Regions from separate parts of the Actinoplanes sp. NPDC020271 genome, predicted to be linked through region 1. Evidence: riboswitches for the same ligand, from Rfam matches in the RefSeq annotation. Region 1 holds a riboswitch; each other region holds the start of a gene.
What was found. Region 1 has a riboswitch for cyclic di-AMP ahead of ACH442_RS01760 (C40 family peptidase). Riboswitches for the same ligand answer to the same signal wherever they lie in the genome.
Positions count from the first base shown of each region.

Region 2: it holds a riboswitch for cyclic di-AMP, as region 1 does, so the genes downstream of both, ACH442_RS27735 (transglycosylase family protein) here and ACH442_RS01760 (C40 family peptidase) in region 1, are expected to answer to the same signal.
Region 3: it holds a riboswitch for cyclic di-AMP, as region 1 does, so the genes downstream of both, ACH442_RS39855 (transglycosylase family protein) here and ACH442_RS01760 (C40 family peptidase) in region 1, are expected to answer to the same signal.
Region 4: it holds a riboswitch for cyclic di-AMP, as region 1 does, so the genes downstream of both, ACH442_RS10920 (NlpC/P60 family protein) here and ACH442_RS01760 (C40 family peptidase) in region 1, are expected to answer to the same signal.

Region 1 covers NZ_JBIRWQ010000001.1:402,164-406,367, forward strand. Annotated here, with positions in the region: gene mraZ (division/cell wall cluster transcriptional repressor MraZ) at 1-186, opposite strand, end outside; gene ACH442_RS01760 (C40 family peptidase) at 1,083-1,868, opposite strand; cyclic di-AMP (ydaO/yuaA leader) riboswitch at 1,923-2,097, opposite strand; gene ACH442_RS01765 (MurT ligase domain-containing protein) at 2,516-3,736, shown strand; gene ACH442_RS01770 (type 1 glutamine amidotransferase) at 3,773-4,204, shown strand, end outside.
Region 2 covers NZ_JBIRWQ010000014.1:19,964-24,167, forward strand. Annotated here, with positions in the region: gene ACH442_RS27725 (LysR family transcriptional regulator) at 1-760, opposite strand, end outside; gene ACH442_RS27730 (YybH family protein) at 852-1,208, shown strand; gene ACH442_RS27735 (transglycosylase family protein) at 1,180-1,863, opposite strand; cyclic di-AMP (ydaO/yuaA leader) riboswitch at 1,865-2,046, opposite strand; gene ACH442_RS27740 (saccharopine dehydrogenase family protein) at 2,393-3,631, shown strand; gene ACH442_RS27745 (class I SAM-dependent methyltransferase) at 3,638-4,204, opposite strand, start outside.
Region 3 covers NZ_JBIRWQ010000029.1:58,756-62,959, reverse strand. Annotated here, with positions in the region: gene ACH442_RS39870 (VOC family protein) at 1-303, opposite strand, end outside; gene ACH442_RS39865 (dihydrolipoyl dehydrogenase family protein) at 306-1,673, opposite strand; gene ACH442_RS39860 (DUF6174 domain-containing protein) at 1,718-2,155, opposite strand; cyclic di-AMP (ydaO/yuaA leader) riboswitch at 2,399-2,606, shown strand; gene ACH442_RS39855 (transglycosylase family protein) at 2,652-3,167, shown strand; gene ACH442_RS39850 (hypothetical protein) at 3,183-4,204, opposite strand, start outside.
Region 4 covers NZ_JBIRWQ010000004.1:147,673-151,876, reverse strand. Annotated here, with positions in the region: gene ACH442_RS10925 (RNA polymerase sigma factor RpoD/SigA) at 350-1,351, shown strand; gene ACH442_RS10920 (NlpC/P60 family protein) at 1,428-2,399, opposite strand; cyclic di-AMP (ydaO/yuaA leader) riboswitch at 2,414-2,583, opposite strand; gene ACH442_RS10915 (DUF3817 domain-containing protein) at 2,756-3,073, opposite strand; gene ACH442_RS10910 (hypothetical protein) at 3,088-3,513, opposite strand; gene ACH442_RS10905 (DUF6158 family protein) at 3,600-3,839, shown strand; gene ACH442_RS10900 (DUF1360 domain-containing protein) at 3,860-4,204, shown strand, end outside.

The DNA.
Region 1 (4,204 bases):
GTTGGTCACCGGCGCCTCACGCAGCTGGCCCGCGATGCGCTGGAACTCCGGCATCGGGAACACGTACAGACAGCGCTCCTGCCCCTTCGTGATCACGACACCTCCCGCCAGCTCGTCGCGGAACTTCGCCGGGAGGATCAGCCGGCCCTTCTCGTCCAGCCGAGGGGTGTGCGTGCCGAGGAACATCGGCCCCCACCCCCTTGCCGGGACAACCGGTCCTTCGCTTCCTTCGCGGAGGAAACGGGCCGACTGTCAACTCGGGCCGGCAGGCTCTCGGTCGTTGTTCCTCGGTCCTGCCACTGCGCCCCACTCTACTCCACTTCCCTCCACCTGCAACCCGAAAGCGGCTGCTCGCGAACTGTTTTCGCGGACGTAATCCCAGTTCACAGGGGGTGGGTCGAAGTGGAGGGGTTCAGCATGATCCACCAGGTCCGGTTTCCGACATCGGACGCACGAGGGTCGATAAGTCCACCTCAAAACCGCTCAAAAAGGCCCCGGCGGCGCGGCCGTCCGCCGCGCGGGGAGGAAAGTGGAGGGCGGCGAGGGAGGAAAGTGGCGCCTCGTGTGGAGAGTCGCCACTCTCCACACGCACCCACTCCACGCGAGGCCGCTGCCATCCGGGAGTCGCGGCCCCCGGCCCCGGCCCCCAGCCTCCCGGCCCCGGCCCCGGCGCCCCCGGCCCCCAGCCTCCCGGCGCCGGCTTCGGCGCCCCCGGCCCCCAGCCTCCCGGCGCCGGCCCCAGCCCCCCGGCTGGGCGCGCTACTGCCGTGAGCATCAGCCCGGTCGCGGGCTCCGGCGGCGGGGACCCCGCCGGCGGCTCGGGCGGGTGGACGGGTCCGGTGCCCTGACCGGGACCACCCACGGAGATCGCCCTTGTGGGTTTCGCGTTCAGGGCCGGCTACGGCCCTGCGAAAGCCGCAAGGGTCCCCGCGGGAGCGGCGGACCCTGGCCACAGCGGACGCAGGACATGAAGATCTTGAAGTTGATCTTCGGGAAGCAGCGGGGAACGCCGGTGGGGCGCGGCCCGGATCGGGTCGCGCCCCACTGGCGGTGTTGCCTTACTTACTGAGTGCTGTCGCGGATCAGGCGACCAGGCGACGCACGACGTAGTTGCTGCCGTAGATCTTGTGCTTGCCGACCCGGGCGCCGGTGTGCGGCGAGTCGTACATGTAACCGCCGCCGGCGTAGATGCCGGCGTGGTAGCCGTACGACCCGGACCGGAAGATGATCAGGTCACCGACCTGCTTGTTCGACTTGCTCACGGCCTTGCCGTACTTCTGCTGGCCGTCCGCCTTGTGCGGCAGGTTCTTCCCGGCCGCCTTCTTGTAGACGTACTGCGTGAAGCCGGAGCAGTCGAAGCGGGTGGGACCGGCCGCGGCGAACTTGTACAGCGCGCCGGTGTGCTTCTTGGCCTCGGCCAGGATCTTGGCGCCACCGGACTTCACGTAGATCTTCGACTGGTGCGACACCGAGGTGTACCCGGTGCCGGTGAAGAGCGTCCGCACCCACATGGTCGACTTCGGCGAGATGGTGAAGCCGACGGTGCCGTTGGCGGGAACGGTCCTCTTGGCCAGCAGGACCCACTTGCCGTTGACGTAGCCCTGCAGCCGGACGGTGCCCCGGGCGGCCTTGCCGGTCTTCGGGTTGACGACCTTGGCCGTGATCTTGGTCTTGGCGCCGTACGAGATGGTCCGGTAGCTGACCCGCGTGGTCAGGGTGGGCTTCACCTTCGCGGCGGCCTTGACCGTGGTCGCCGCGGATGAGACCGGGGTCGTCGTGGTCGCGGCCTGGGCGGCCGTCGAGGTCATGAGCTGGCCGGCGCAGAGGCAGAGACCCAGCGAGAGGGTCGCGGTGGTGACGCCGGTCATACGCCGATTGCGAGCCGCGCGGTGGCGGCCCGAACTGTGCTGGTGCACGGTCAGGAATTCCCTCCGGCACGCCTGCGAGGTTAGCTGTCGGGTTCGGGCGGGAAGGCTTGCCCGGCCACCGTGGTGGCTTCACCCCGAGGTCCGTTCCTGATGCGCCGCCGGGTGGGGCGACGCGGGTGGACCGAAATCTGGGTTCCCCGTCCCTGCCCCCGAATGCCTTGTCAGCTTTTCTGGTCGTGCACTGGTCGCGTCCACCGGTCCGGGGCAGGGCTCGGCGTGAACCGTGGGCGCGACCGGCGAGCGGGTGCTGCCGGCGAATCTTTGGTACCTGAAAATTTCCTTGATCGTCAGGTGCGAAGCAGTGACTCTCCGTAGTTGGCACACTGGCTGCTGTCCAGTTTGTTACCTCCGCGAGACAAATGCCATGGCGCTCCGTGGTCACTCGATTACGCAATAGCGATGGTCGAGAGTGAACCAGAACACAGAAAAACTCAGGTGGTAACCCCTTCGTGACAGCCGTTCGCCGGTCAGTGACACGACGGGGGTCCCCCGATGGGCCCAGCCGGACCGGTCCGGTGATCCAGCCCTTCCGGCAACTCGACGTAACCCTCCGGTCCGGTACCCTCGCTGGCGTGACGGACGGGAAGATGCCCCTGCGGGCCATAGTCGCGACCACCGCGTCGAAGACTGCGGCCGCGCTCTCCAGGGCCGCGGGACGCGGCGACGGTTCGGTGATCGGCGGCTGGATCGGCCTCAAGATCGATCCGGACCTGCTGGCCCACCTGGCGTCCGGCCGTGCCGTCGCGCTGGTGTCCGGCACCAACGGCAAGACCACCACCACCCGGCTGACCGCGGCCGCGGTCGGCGTGCTCGGCCGGGTCGCCACCAACTCCTACGGTGCGAACATGCCCACCGGGCACACCTCGGCGCTGGCCAAGGAGGGGCACACCCCGTTCGCGGTGCTGGAGACCGACGAGCACTACCTGGCCCAGGTGATCGAGGCCACCCGCCCCCGGGTGGTGGCGCTGCTCAACCTCTCCCGTGACCAGCTCGACCGGGCCAAGGAGGTGGCGATGATGGCGCAGTTGTGGAAGACCGCGCTCGCTGGCCACCCCGAGATCCGCGTGGTCGCCAACGCCGACGACCCGCTGGTCGTCTGGGCCGCCGCCGGCAGCCCGCAGACCACGTGGTTCAGCGCCGGCCAGCGCTGGCAGGACGACTCGGCCGTCTGCCCGGAGAGCGGCCACCCCATCGAGCGGGCCAACGGTGACTGGTGGTGCACCGGCTGCCCGCTGCGCCGCCCCGCCCCGCAGTGGGTGGTGGAGGAGGACGGGGTCATCGACCCGCGCGGCGACTGGCACCTGGTCAAGCTGCAGCTCCCCGGCAAGGTCAACCTGGGCAACGCGGCCACCGCGCTCGCGGTCGCCGGCGAGTTCGGGGTTCGTCCGATCGAGGCGCTCCCCCGGCTCTCCCGGGTGACCTCGATCGCCGGGCGCTACGCGCAGGTCGACCGCGACGGGCGCAACATCCGCCTGCTGCTCGCGAAGAACCCGGCGAGCTGGCTGGAGGCCTTCGACATGGCCGACCAGGCGCCGACCCTGCTCTCCATCAACGCGCGGGACCCCGACGGGCTCGACACGTCCTGGCTGTGGGACGTCGACTTCTCCCCGCTGCGGGACCGTCCGGTTCTGATCACCGGCGACCGGGCGTACGACCTGGCCGTCCGCCTCCAGGTGAACCAGGTGCCGTTCCAGCACGTACACACCTTCGACGAGGCTCTGGCACAGGTGCCGCCGGGCCGCCTCGAGGTGATCGCCAACTACACGGCGTTCCAGGACATCCGAGCGGTACTGGACCGCGTCAACTGAGCCGGTCCGCTACTGGGAAGACGGAGTTCTCTTTTCATGAACGACAGCACACTGCGGATCGTCTGGATCTACCCCGATCTGCTGTCGACCTACGGCGACCGGGGCAACATGCTGATCCTGGCCCACCGGGCGGCCGCACGCGGCATCCCGGTGGAGACCTACGAGGTCCGCTCGGACATGCAGATGCCGACCACCGCCGACATCTACCTCATCGGCGGCGGTGAGGACGGGCCGCAGGCACTCGCGGCCCAACGGCTGATCACCGACGGCGGGCTGCACCGGGCCGTCGCCCAGGGCGCGTCAGTTCTGGCCATCTGCGCCGGTTACCAGCTGTTCGGTCATTCGTTCTTCGCCAAGGGGACGAAATGTGCCGGCCTCGGGCTGCTCGACATCCACTCCGACCGGGGCGAGACCCGGGCGGTCGGCGAACTGCGCGGCGACATCGACCCGCGGCTCGGCCTGCCCCCG
Region 2 (4,204 bases), on a different contig from region 1:
CCAGATCGGGATGGGCCGCGGCCATCGACTCGCTCAGGACGGCCACGCCGAGACCGCGCCGGGCCAGGCCGGCGACCGTGGCCGGCGAGGTCGCGGCGAGCGCGACCTCCGGTCGCAACCCGAGATCAGCCGTCCCGGCGTGGTCGAGTACGTCACGGATGCCGGTGCCACGCGGAAGACAAATTATTCGGTACGCCGTGAGCTGCGCGATCGTCACCCGGCCGCGTCCCGCTAGGTCACCGCCGGGTGGCGTCAGCGCCACCAGCGGCTCACTGACGATCACCTGCGACGCGAGATGTTCCGGGGGCTCACCGGCCAGCCCCGCCAGCGCCACGTCGATCGCGCCCGTGCGCACCCCGGCGACGAGGTGGTCCGAGTTCGCCTCGGTCAGCTCCAGCGCGATGCCGGGGTGGGCGTCGTGGAACGCGGCGAGCGCGTCGAAGAGCGGAGCGACCTCGCAGCCGATCACCATGCCGATCCGCAGCCGCCCCCGGATCAGCCCCTTGACGTCGTCGATCGCGTCCCGCAGGTCGAGCGTCGAGTCGATCGCCTCCCGCGCGTGGCGCAGCGCGACCGCACCCGCCTCGGTCAGCCGGGCGGTCCGCCCACTGCGCACGAACAGTTCCGCCCCGAGTTCGTGCTCCAGGGCCTTGACCTGGGCACTCACCCCGGACTGGGTGATGTGCACCCGCTCGGCGGCGCGGGTGAAGCTGCCGGTCTCGGCGACCGCGATGAAGTACTCCAGTTGCCGCAGATCCATGAATGAAAATTGTAGTTCCTAGAAGAACCATCTGTTGGACTTGTAGGGTGCGGCGGAGGAAGGTGGAGGCATGAGCGAACGAGCGAAGGCACTGCAGCCGGAAGATCTCACCCGCCTCTTCGTCGAGCGCGCGAACGCCAAGGACGCCGAAGGGCTCGCGCTGCTGTATGAGGAGGATGCCGTGATGGCCTATCCGCCCGGCAGCCGGACGGTCGGCCGGGCGGCGATCGAGAAACTCTGGGCGGAACTCCTGCCCAGGATGCCGCGGTTCGAGCCCGAGCCTCCGCTGCCCACTCTGATCAGCGGCGACCTGGCCCTCACCGCGACGCCGCCGAAGGACGGGGCCGGGGCGAGGGCACAGGTCGTCCGCCGGCAGCCCGACGGGACGTGGCTGCGGGTGCTCGACCAGCCGGAGTTCTCTAGAGGGCCAGCCGCTGACCGACCCTGAGGCGGTTCGGGCTGCTCAGGCGGGCCGCGTTGGTGCGGTAAAGGGCCTTCCAGCCGCCCCGCACGTGGTAACGCCGCGCGATCCCGGAAAGGGTGTCACCGCGCTTCACGGTGTAGGCGTGCGCGGACCGCAGCGGCGTGTTGTAGGAGGCCAGGCGGTATGGGCTGACCCGTGTGGTCGTGCGCGCCCGGGTGAGCCCGCGACGACCGCACGTCGGCCAGGCGCCGATGCCCTGGGTGCGCAGGACGCGCTCGGCCACCGCGATCTGCTCGCTCTTGGAGGCTCCGTTGGCCGTGGAGGCGTACCTCCCGCCGCCGTGCGCCCGCCAGGTCGAGCGGCTGAACTGCAGCCCGCCGAAGTAGCCGTTGCCGGTGTTGATCCGCCAGTTGCCGCCGGACTCGCAGCGGGCCACGGCGTCCCAGTTGACGTCCGGGGCGGCGCTGGCCGGGGAGGCCTCGACGGCCATCAGGCCGACCGCTCCGGCCAGACCGGCGATGGTGATGCCGAGGCTGCGCTGCAGGCGGCCCGGCTTCTTCGGAGCGCGGTGCTTGGGCGTCGAGTAAGCGCGCCCGGCGGCCGTCGCCGGTGCATGGGCGCGCGGGGACTGGGCTCGCCGGGACAGGACACGGCGAACCCCACTGTTCAGGTGAAGCATGAAGTTTTCCCTCCACGCCTGCGAGGTGAGCTGTCGGGTTCGGGCCGAGGAGCCCGGCTGCTGACGCAGCTTCACCCCGAGGCGCACTCCCGTGGGAGCGCGCCGAGGAACTGGTGGGTCCCCCGCTCCGTGCCTGTGTGTTGTTGACCGTGACCAGCAGGCAGGATTCGGCGTTCCGGCCACGGTGTCCGCACGTGCGGACTGCTTGACGGAGCCACCGCCTCGCCGGACTGACCATGCCCGGGCTGCGACAGGTGACGTTGTTTCCCCAAATTAACCGCTTTGATCTTCCTTTGTGTGGATAACTCCCGCAGATTCTCGGGCGTGGCGTGACTTGCTACTCACGTGGTCGCGCGGACGGGGGAAAGCCGGTGCCCACAGGCATGGCGGTCCGGCGACTGGGTAAAAAGGGCCTGCTCATTGGAGTTCCACGCGCGTGCTCAAGCGACTCCGGCCCGGTGTAAGGGATTGCGCCCGTTGTTACTGATGAGTTTCCTTCGGGGTGGTCCGCGGTGCACAATCTCCGACCATGAGCGATCGTTCACGCGACTTCGAGGTGATCGTCTACGGTGCGACCGGCTTCGTCGGCGTGCTGGTGGCGGAATACCTTGCCGGGCACGCGCCGACCGGCACCCGCATCGCGCTGGCCGGGCGCTCAGCGGAGAAACTGGAGGCCGTCCGGGCCCGGCTCGGCGTCGACTGGCCGACCCTGGTCGCCGACGCCGCCGACGCGGACGCGTTGACCACCCTGGCCGGACGCACCCGCGTCGTCATCACCACGGTGGGGCCGTATGCGAAGTACGGCAAGGTTCTCGCGCACGCCTGCGCCGCGGCCGGCACCGACTACGTGGATCTGACCGGTGAAGTCCTGTTCGCCCGGGACAGCATCGACGAGAACCACGAACTCGCCCGCAGCACCGGTGCGCGGATCGTCCACTCCTGCGGCTTCGACTCCATTCCGTCCGACATCGGCGTGCACGCCCTCCACAAACTGATCGAATCGGACGGCGCGGGCGAGTTGCTCGACACCACGCTGGTCGTGACGAGCTTCCGCGGCGGGGTCAGCGGCGGCACCATCGACTCGATGCGCAACCAGGTCGACGTGCTGAAGGAGAAGCCGGCACTGCGCAAGGTGGCCGGGAGTCCGTACTCGCTGAGCCCGGACCGCCACGCCGAGCCGAGACTCGGCCGCCAGAGCGACCTGGACACGATTCCCGGCTCCGACGTGGACCCGCAGCTCAAAGGGCGGCTCGCACCGTTCGTGATGGCGTCCTACAACACTCGCGTGGTGCGGCGGAGCAACGCGCTGCGCTCATGGGCGTACGGGCGGAACTTCACCTATCGCGAAGCGATGAGCGTCGGCGCCTCCCCGCTGTCGCCGGTCATCGCGCTCGGCACGAAACTCGGGCTCGGCGCACTCTTCGCCGGGCTGGCGCTGCCACCCACCCGCTTCGTGCTGGACCGCATCCTGCCGAAGCCGGGTGACGGGCCGAGCCGGAAAGACCGTGAGAACGGGCATTTCACCATGGACATCTTCACGACGACGACGTCCGGGGCGCGGTACACGGCTCGGGTGCGGGCCAAGGGCGACCCGGGGTACGCCGCGACCTCGGTGATGCTCGGCGAGTCGGCGCTCGCACTCGCGCTGGACCGGTCGTCGCTGCCGGAGAGCGAGGGTGGCGTGCTCACCCCCGCCACCGGGATCGGGGATGCGCTGGTCACACGGCTGCAAGCGGCCGGATTCGAGATCACCGCGCGCAAGCTCTGACGGTGGTCACCGCGGGCGCCGGGCGATCAGCTCGAAGACGTGCCAGTGCTTGGGGCCGCTGAACGCCGGGCCGTCCTCGTCCTGCTCGTCCCAGTGCTCGACGATCAGGCCGTCGGCCAGGGCGGACGCCTCCGCGACGGTCAGGAACGTCCACTCCCCGTTCGCCGTCCACGAGTCATGGACGCCGAAGAGATCCACTGCCACGAGACCGCCGGGACGCAGAGCCGTGCGGATGAGCGTCCACAGCCGATCGAAGGACGGCCGGTCCTGGTACGGCAGGGCGTAACCGGCGTAGATCAGGTCGGCCTCGGGCAGCTCGGTGATCTGCTGAAAGCCGAGCCGGTGGGCGGTCAGCGACGGGTGGGAACGGTCGACGCCGGCCAGCATGGCGGGCTCGCTGTCGTAGGCGGCGACCCGCCAACCGGCTTCGAGCAGGGCCCGGGTCTCGCGGCCGGCGCCGCAGCCGAGGTCGACGGCGGTGCGCCCGGCGCCCGGGCCGGCGAGGTCCATCGCGCGACGGCAGGTGGCGCGGACGTCGCGGGTGACCTGCGCGGCGTTGTAGGCCGTCCAGTG
Region 3 (4,204 bases), on a different contig from region 1:
CACCCCGTCCGCGTCGTGGAAGATCTCGCTGATCTGGACGCCCCGCCGGGTCAGCTCGGCCCGGGCCTCCTCGATGTCGCGCACGATGAGGTGGACGTTCTCCACGGTGCCGGGCGCGGCGGTGCCGATCCCGACGCCGAACGCGATCGAGCAGTGCGACCCGGGCGGGGTGAACTGCACGACGCGGTAGTCGTCGCCGCACACGTAGTCGAGGTCCTCCCGCCAGCCGAGCTGGTTGTAGAACTTCTTGGCCCGGTCGATGTCGGTCACCGGCACGGCGATCAGTTCCAGTTGATATTCCACGGTCAGATCCCGAGGGCGTCGAAGAGGTGGAGCCAGATCTCGCTGCGGGTGGGAAAGGCCGGGATCGCGTGCCGCAGGCGGCTGATCGGCACCTCGCCGACCACGGCGATCGTCGCGGCCTGCAGGAAGTCGGCGACGCCGGCGCCGGTCAGGGTGACGCCGACGAGCACGTCACGGTCGGTGTCGACGAGGAATCGGGCGGTGCCGCGCGGGCCGCCGGTGAACGCGCCTCCGGCGTTGCCGTCGGTCGGCACGTCGACGACCCGGACGGCCAGCCCGGCCGCGGCGGCGGTCACGGTGGTGTGCCCGACCGCGGCGACCTGCGGTTCGGTGAAGATCACCCGGGGCGCGCCGGGGCCGTCCCCGAGGTGCTCGGCGGCCATGCCGCGGCCGAGGACGTCCCCGGAGGCGATCGCCGCCTGGTACTTGGCCATGTGCGTGAACAGCGCCTTCCCGTTCAGGTCGCCGACCACGTAGAGCCAGTCGAGCCCGGGCACGCGCATGTTCTCGTCGACCTTGACGTAACCGGTCTCGTCGATCCCCAGCCCGGCCAGGCCCAGGCCGGCCGCCTGCGGCTCGCGGCCGGCGGCGACCAGGATCTCCGCGCCGGTCACGCTGGTCCCGTCGCTCAAGGTCACCGTCACTCCGGCTTCCGGATCCCGGCGTACGGCCGTGGCCCGCCCCGCGGCCCGGATGTCCACCCCCTGCTCGGCCAGGGACGCGGCCACCTGCTCCCCGGCGAACCGCTCCTCGCGGGGCAGCAGCCCCCGCTCCCCCGGGATCAGCGTCACCCGGGCCCCGAGCGAGGTGAACGCCTGACTCATCTCCACGCCGACGACCCCGCCGCCGATGATGATCAGCGACTCGGGCACGGCCGGCGTGGTGACGGCCTGCCGGTTCGTCCACGGCTTCGCCTCGGCCAGCCCGTCGATCGCGGGCCGCGCGGCCCGGGTGCCACCGGCCAGGATGACCGCGCGCCGAGCGTCGAGGATCTCGTCGCCGACCGCGACCCGCTTCTCGCCGGCGAGCCGCCCCCAGCCGCGGACCAGGGTGACCCCGCGCTCGGTCAGCCACGGCACCTGGCCGGCGTCGTCGAGGTGACCGATCAGCTCGTCGCGGCGGCGCAGCACGGCCGCCACGTCCAGGTCGCCGGTGACCGCGGCGCTCACCCCGGCCGTCCTGCGGGCCTCGGCGAGCAGTTCGCCGGGACGCAGCAGCGCCTTCGACGGCATGCACGCGTAGAACGAGCACTCGCCGCCGACCTTGTCGGCCTCCACGATCGCCACGTCGAGCCCGGCCTCGGCCAGCCGTCCGGCCGCCACCTCGCCGCCGGGTCCGGCGCCGATCACCACTACGTCAAAGGTTCGCATGACGAAAATTCTGGCTCGCCGGTCGGGCCGTTCGAACCCGGGACTCACCCTGGGGACGGCCGCCCGGGTACCCGGGTGCCCGGGGTGATCCCGCTGAACCGGTAGCACTCCTCGTCGTCGATCCCGTTCGGGTCCGGGTCGATCGTGAGCCGCGCGGGCAGCCCGGCGGCGTCCGCCTCGAACTCGACGTGAGCGTCGGCTCCGGCGCCGAGCGCGCTGTCGAGCAACTCGGCGACGGCCGGGTACTCGGGCGGCACGGCCAGGATCTCCGGAGCGTCGATCCGCGTGCCGGACACCACCCGGCCCTGGACGACGACGATCTCGTAGGTGCCGAGCAGCGCCCGCTCGCCGCAGCTGGACGTCAGCACGTAGGAGTAGTCCGGCGGCAGTTTCGCCTCAGCCGCGCGAAGGGGCTCGGCGGACTTCTCCGCCGTACCGGAAGAAATGCCACCACAAGCGGAAAGCGCAAGGGCGGAGATCACAGTGAGGAGCGCGGCCGGGCGTTGTCGGGATTCCACCATGAGCCATTCGACGAACGATTACCGCCCGCGGTTCCGCTCTTTCCGTCGTTCGCGGTAAATCGCACCGTTTTCGGGACTTTATCCGGCACGAACAAGATCAAATCGTCGCAATACCGTGAAGAGAGTCACTATTCAGGGCGAAAAATTTGGTCGCCGGCCCTTCGCTGTGGTTACCGTCGGTCGTCCCGCGAAATCGCGGGCACTGTGGACGGTCCGCCGAATCCCGCCGCCGATCCGCACAAGAAACTCAGGCGGGAGCGGGGGACCCACTTTCCGGCGCGATGAAAGGAACTCGCGCCTCGGCCCTGGTCGGACCACGCGACCGGGCCTCGGGGTGAAGCCGCATGTGACGCGGCCGGGCCACTCTGCCCGAACCCGACAGCTCACCTCGTAGGCGTGGAGGAGAAACCCCATGTCTCGGATCGGTAGACGAACGCGCCTTGCTGCCCTCGGCCTGATGACCGCGAGCGGCATGCTGCTCGCCACGGCCGCCCCGGCCAGCGCTTCCAGTGTGAACTGGGACCGGGTCGCGCAGTGCGAGTCCGGCGGCAACTGGCACATCAACACCGGCAACGGGTATTACGGCGGCCTGCAGTTCAACCGCAGCACGTGGATCGCCAACGGCGGCGGCAAGTACGCGTCGACCGCGAACAGGGCCAGCAAGTCGGAGCAGATCAGGATCGCCGAGAAGCTGTACGCCAAGCGTGGCCTGAGCCCGTGGCCGGTCTGCGGCAAGAAGGCCGGCGTGAAGTCCCCGGCCAAGTCGAAGCCGAAGACCACGAAGAAGAAGACCACGAAGAAGACCACGGTCAAGAGCAACGGCAAGACGTACGTGGTCAGGTCCGGCGACACCCTGGCCACCATCGCCAAGCGGCACCACGTGGCCGGTGGCTGGCGCACGCTCTACAAGCTGAACAAGGGCGTGCTGCACTCGCCGAGCCTGATCCACCCCGGTCAGCGCATCAGGCTGTAGCCGCGGGCGGCCGGGTCACCGCAGGTACTGCACGACCCCCGGGTCGAGCGGGATGGTGACCCGGCCGGACCGGTCCCAGCGTTCCAGGGTCCACCAGTTGCGCTGCTGACGGATGGTGACCTGGACGTTCGGGGACTCGCCGTGCCAGGCCGAGCCGCCGGCGCCCACCCCGTACTTCGCGCGGGCGAACACGCCGACCTTGGTCAGGGTGGCGCAGGCGCGGCAGCGGCCGTCCTCGGTGACGACGCAGTCGCCGCAGGTGGCACCCTGGCAGAGCCGGCACGGGCGGACCGCCTCGGGGCAGGCCGGGCAGGTGGGGAGCAGGCAGTGCGCGCACCACGCGAGCGTGCCGGCCAGGTGGTGGTTGCGGCAGGCCTGCAGGCTGGTCAGGGCCGTGCCGGTGGACTCGTCGACGACGTACCCCTGAGTCCTACCCGGCGCGACGTCGTAGACGATCGGCAGCTGGACGCCGTCGGCGAGCTGCCAGGTCTCGGCGACGCGCAGGCCGACCGCGATCCGGGTGACGTCGACCGGCCGGCGGCGCAGCCGTCGCAGCAACGCCTCGGTCAGCTCCTCGGGCAGGTCCAGCGGGGCGGCCGGAGCCTGCGCGGCCGGGGCGCCGATCGCGAAACGGGCCTCGGCCGGCTCCAGCTCCTCGCCCGGCGGGTGCTCGACGATCCGCGGGACGACGAGCTGCTGGACGCGCTGCGCGCCCTGCACGTGGATGCCGGTGAAGTCCTCCTGGCGGGTCACGGCGGTGACGTCGGCGAGGCGGCCCGCGGTCAGCAGGGTGGCGCCGACCATGCCGCGGTTCATGTCGCCCGGGGACTTGCTCAGTCCGTGCCAGGCGGGGCGGCCGGCGTCGCGACGAACACCGAGCTGGGCGTGCCGGCCGATCCGGGCGAGGACCGCCTCCCACGCGCCGAGCTGGGCATACGCCACGATCTCGGGCTCGGGCTGCCAGTCCTCGGCGGCCCAGGCGGCGCGACCGGCGGGCTCTTCCCACTCGGCGACGGCGTCGCCTGCCGCGATGCCGC
Region 4 (4,204 bases), on a different contig from region 1:
TCAGGCCGGTCGGTGACCGGTCGATGCTGCACGTGAACCCCACGGGCGAACAACCCGTAATACCGGGTGTCCAGGCACCACGGTGACGAGCGTCGCGGCGTCCAGGTGATGCCCGTCGCTGTGGACGATGAGAGGCCGATGGTGTTATGAGGCGCGGGAAGGGTATCCGTCTATCCGCAAGACGGTCGCAGAGAGTTCGCGCTCAGCTTCCGCGCACTGGGCTCTCAGGTAAGACCCAGGCATTCGTGACACTTTCGATCAGCCGGCCGGAATCAGCGCAGGCAGCCATTTGTTGTGTAGATGTCAGCAACCGCAATGCACGAGCTGCGGACGTTACGGGAGAGGGCTGATGGACGCAGGTAATGCCCGTAACAGGGTTAGTGACGGCAATGAGGGGACCGTGGGCAACGTGGAGAAGAACACCGTGATGCGTACCGACCAGGTCGCCGAGGAACGCGACCTCGTCGGAGTCTACCTGCACGAGATCTCCCGGACGCCGCTGTTGGACGCCGCACGGGAGGTCGAACTCTCGAAGGCGATCGAGGCGGGCCTCTACGCCGAGCACCTGCTCGAGCAGGGCGAGGCGCGTCGCGGCATCAGCCGGGAAGAACTCGAGCGGATCGTCGCCGAGGGCAGCAAGGCAAAAGACCTGTTCATCCGGGCCAACCTCCGACTGGTCGTCTCCATCGCCCGCCGCTACGTGCGCTCCGGCATGCCGATGCTCGACCTCATCCAGGAAGGCAACACCGGCCTGGTCCGCGCGGTCGAGAAGTTCGACTACGAGCGCGGTTACAAGTTCTCGACGTACGCGACGTGGTGGGTGCGCCAGGCGATCAGCCGGGCCATCGCCCAGCAGGAGCGCACCGTGCGACTGCCGGTGCACCTGGTCGAGGACGTCAACCGCATGCGCAACGTCACCCGTCAGCTCGTCCGTGAGCTCGGCGGCGACCCGGAGCCGGAGCAGATCGCCGCGGCCCTGGGCGTGACCGTGGAACGGGTCAACGAGCTCACCCGCTGGGCTCAGGACACCGTCTCGCTGGACACCCCCGTCGGCGACGACGGCGACACCAACCTGGGTGACCTGGTCGCCGACAGCGACGCCCCGTCGCCCGAGGAGATCGTGCTGAGCGCACTGGAGCGCCAGCGCATCGAGGGCCTGCTCAATCACCTGGACGACCGCTCGGCCGGCATCATGCGGGCGCGGTACGGGCTGGAGGACGGCCGCGAGCACTCGCTGACCGAGGTGGCCTCGCGCTTCTCGCTCAGCCGGGAGCGGATTCGCCAGCTGGAGATCCAGGCGCTCGGCCGGCTGCGCGAGCTGGCCCGGGCCGAGGGCCTGCAGGCCGCCTGACCTGACCGTCGGCTACCGACAAAGACGAAGAAGGCCGGCACCCCGGGGGGTGCCGGCCTTCTGCCTGTTCGCGGTGTTACAGAACCCGGCCGTATCCGTCCGGGGTCATGATGTTGATGCTGCGGTGCAGGACGTCCCGCCCGGCCGACGGCGCGTCGATGATCATGCCGTCGCCGACGTAGATGGCCACATGTCCGCCGCTGCGGTAGTACACCAGGTCACCGGGCTGGAGCTTGCTCTTGTCGGTGAAGAACTGGGCGTACGGCTTGTTCTTCTGCTGGGCGGCGCTGTGCGGCAGCGTGTGGCCGGCCTTGGCCCACGCGGCCATGGTCAGGCCCGAGCAGTCGTAGGAGTTCGGACCGGCGTCGCCGAAGCCGTACGGCTTGCCGATCTGGTTGAACGCGAACGTCACGGCCACGCCGGCGTCACCGGAGATCTTGGGGATCACGCCGGTGTACGAACCGGTGTTCTCGGTCGCGCTGCCGTAGAGGTCCTCGCGCATGTCGTACAGCTTCTGGAGATCCTTCTTGATCTTCTTCGTCTGTGCGTCGAGCTCCTGGGACTGCACACTCTGTTTGGTCTGCTGAGTCTTGAGAGCGGCCTGCTTGTCGGCGAAGGTCTGCGTGGTCTCCGTGAAGTTGTCGATGTCCTGCTGGTTCGACTGGCTGAGCTGCTCGAGGTAGCCCATCCGGGCCAGGAGATCGCTCTGGTTGCTGCTGAGCAGCACCTCCGCCGGACCGACCCGCCCCGTCATGTACGACGAGGTGGCGATCTTCTGCATCCGGGCGGTGGCAGTGGTGAGCGCCGCCTGGGCGGGCTTGAGGGAGGCGTTGAGCTTGGTGATCTCGTCCTGGGTCTTCTTCAGGTCGATCTTGCTCTTGTTGTACGCCTCGGTGACGTCCTCGAGCTTGTCGGAGGCAGCGGTGATCTGCTTCTCCAGCTCGGCCTTGGACGGGGCCGCGTGCGCGGCCGTAGCTCCCGACGTGGTGATCGCCAATGCGGTCAGCGCGACCACCAGCGCCCGGAGCCTGGTACGGGGGTGTGGCACTGGTCAGGGGCCTTTCTTCCGCTTCTTAGCCACCTACCGGGTTAGCTGACGGGTTCGGGCTGGAAGATGGCCCTACCGCGCGCATGCGCGCGGACTCACCCCGAGATCGTGGTTCCCCGGTTCGTGGCGGCGCCGGCCCGGGGGACTGGGCCGATCGCCACCCATGATTCGGCGGCGTTGGTCGGCGCCACCGGAAGGTTTGTGGCTGCGGACCGAACCAACCGCATCAACTTATCGGGGTGGAAAACAAAATCAAGTCCTTCGCGGGTGAAATTTGGCAATGGTCGGTCTTGCGAACTTAATCCCGATAACCGGCTGTCATTCGGCCCGCGCTGAGCGTTATTCCAGCGCCTTTTTCAGCGTGCCCCGGCGAGTTCCGTATTCGGCACCCAACGGCGTGTCACGCTCCGCTCGGCCCAGAACGAGAAGAACGGAATGGTGCCCGCCAGCATCACGATGATCATCCGGCTGAAGGGCCAGCGCGCCCGGCGGGACAGATCGAAGGTGAGAAGCAGATAGATCATGTAGAGGAAGCCGTGCAGCGGGCCGATCACCGCGACCACCGTGTCGTTGTCGCCGAGATACTTCAGCGGCATACCGACCAGCACGAGAACGACCAGGAACACGCCGACGATCCAGGCGATGATCCGGTAACGGGTGAGGGCGCCCTGCACGGTGGGGTCTCCTTCTACTTCTTGGCGGCGCGGTAGTCGGCCGGACGGGCACCGGGGTGCTCGGCGAGCCACGTCAGATAGTCGTTGTAGGCGTCGAGCTCAGGGTCGGCGCCGGTGGTCTCGGCGGCCGCCGCGACCGCGACCCGCACCGGACGGCCCAGCGCGACCGGGCCCTGCGGATCGCGGACCGGCTCGGCCACCGGCTCCTCGGCGGACTCGGCCCCGGGCTCGGACCGGCGCCGGAACAACTGGATCTCGCGGATCCAGATGAAGACCACGAAGCCGGCGAAGACCGGCCACTCGAACATGTAGCCCCAGCTGAGCGAGTTGCCCCCGGTGGCGCGGCTGAACTGCCACCAGCCCAGCCCGAGGCAGCCCGCGGTCAGCACCAGCGCCAGGAGGTGCCGGGCGACCCACGCCGGAGTCCACAGCCCTTTCATGCCCACGAGACTACCGGCGGGTTTGGTGATCGCCTGCACGGGCAAGCGTCAACTCACGAACCTCGACCCGGAAGCGGAGGGACACGATGACGGACGGGCACCCGACAACCGGTTTCGACACCGGGATCGACCCGGCGGGACTGGCCGACGACGACCTCTTCCGTGAACTGGCGAGCCTGTACCGGACCCGCCTGGAGACGCTACGGCACGGCCCGGACGCGGCGCTGGAGAACCACTTCCGGCGGACCGCGGAACTGGAGACCGAGTACATGGCCCGGTTCCCCGGTCGCGAGGTCGACCCCGGCCGCGTCACCCAGGCGTTCTGATCCTCGAAGGGACCCCCACCATGACCAGCCTGCAGGACAAGGCCGCCGAGGTGGCACACGCCTACGCCCCGCACGAGCACCGGCCGCTGGGCGGTTACCTGGCCGCCATGGGCGCGTTCGGCGCGCTCGCGGCGAGCCTGACCGCCGCCGCGAAGGTCACCGGGCGGCCCGTCCCGGAACGGCCGGCCCTCGGCGACGTGGCCCTGCTCTCGATCGCCACCCACAAGCTCAGCCGGTTGATCGCCAAGGACTCGGTGACCAGCCCGCTGCGTGCCCCGTTCACCCGGTACTCCGAGCCGGCCGGTGCCGCCGAGCTCAACGAGGAGGTCCGGGACTCCGGCAGCAGCGTCAAGCACGGCATCGGG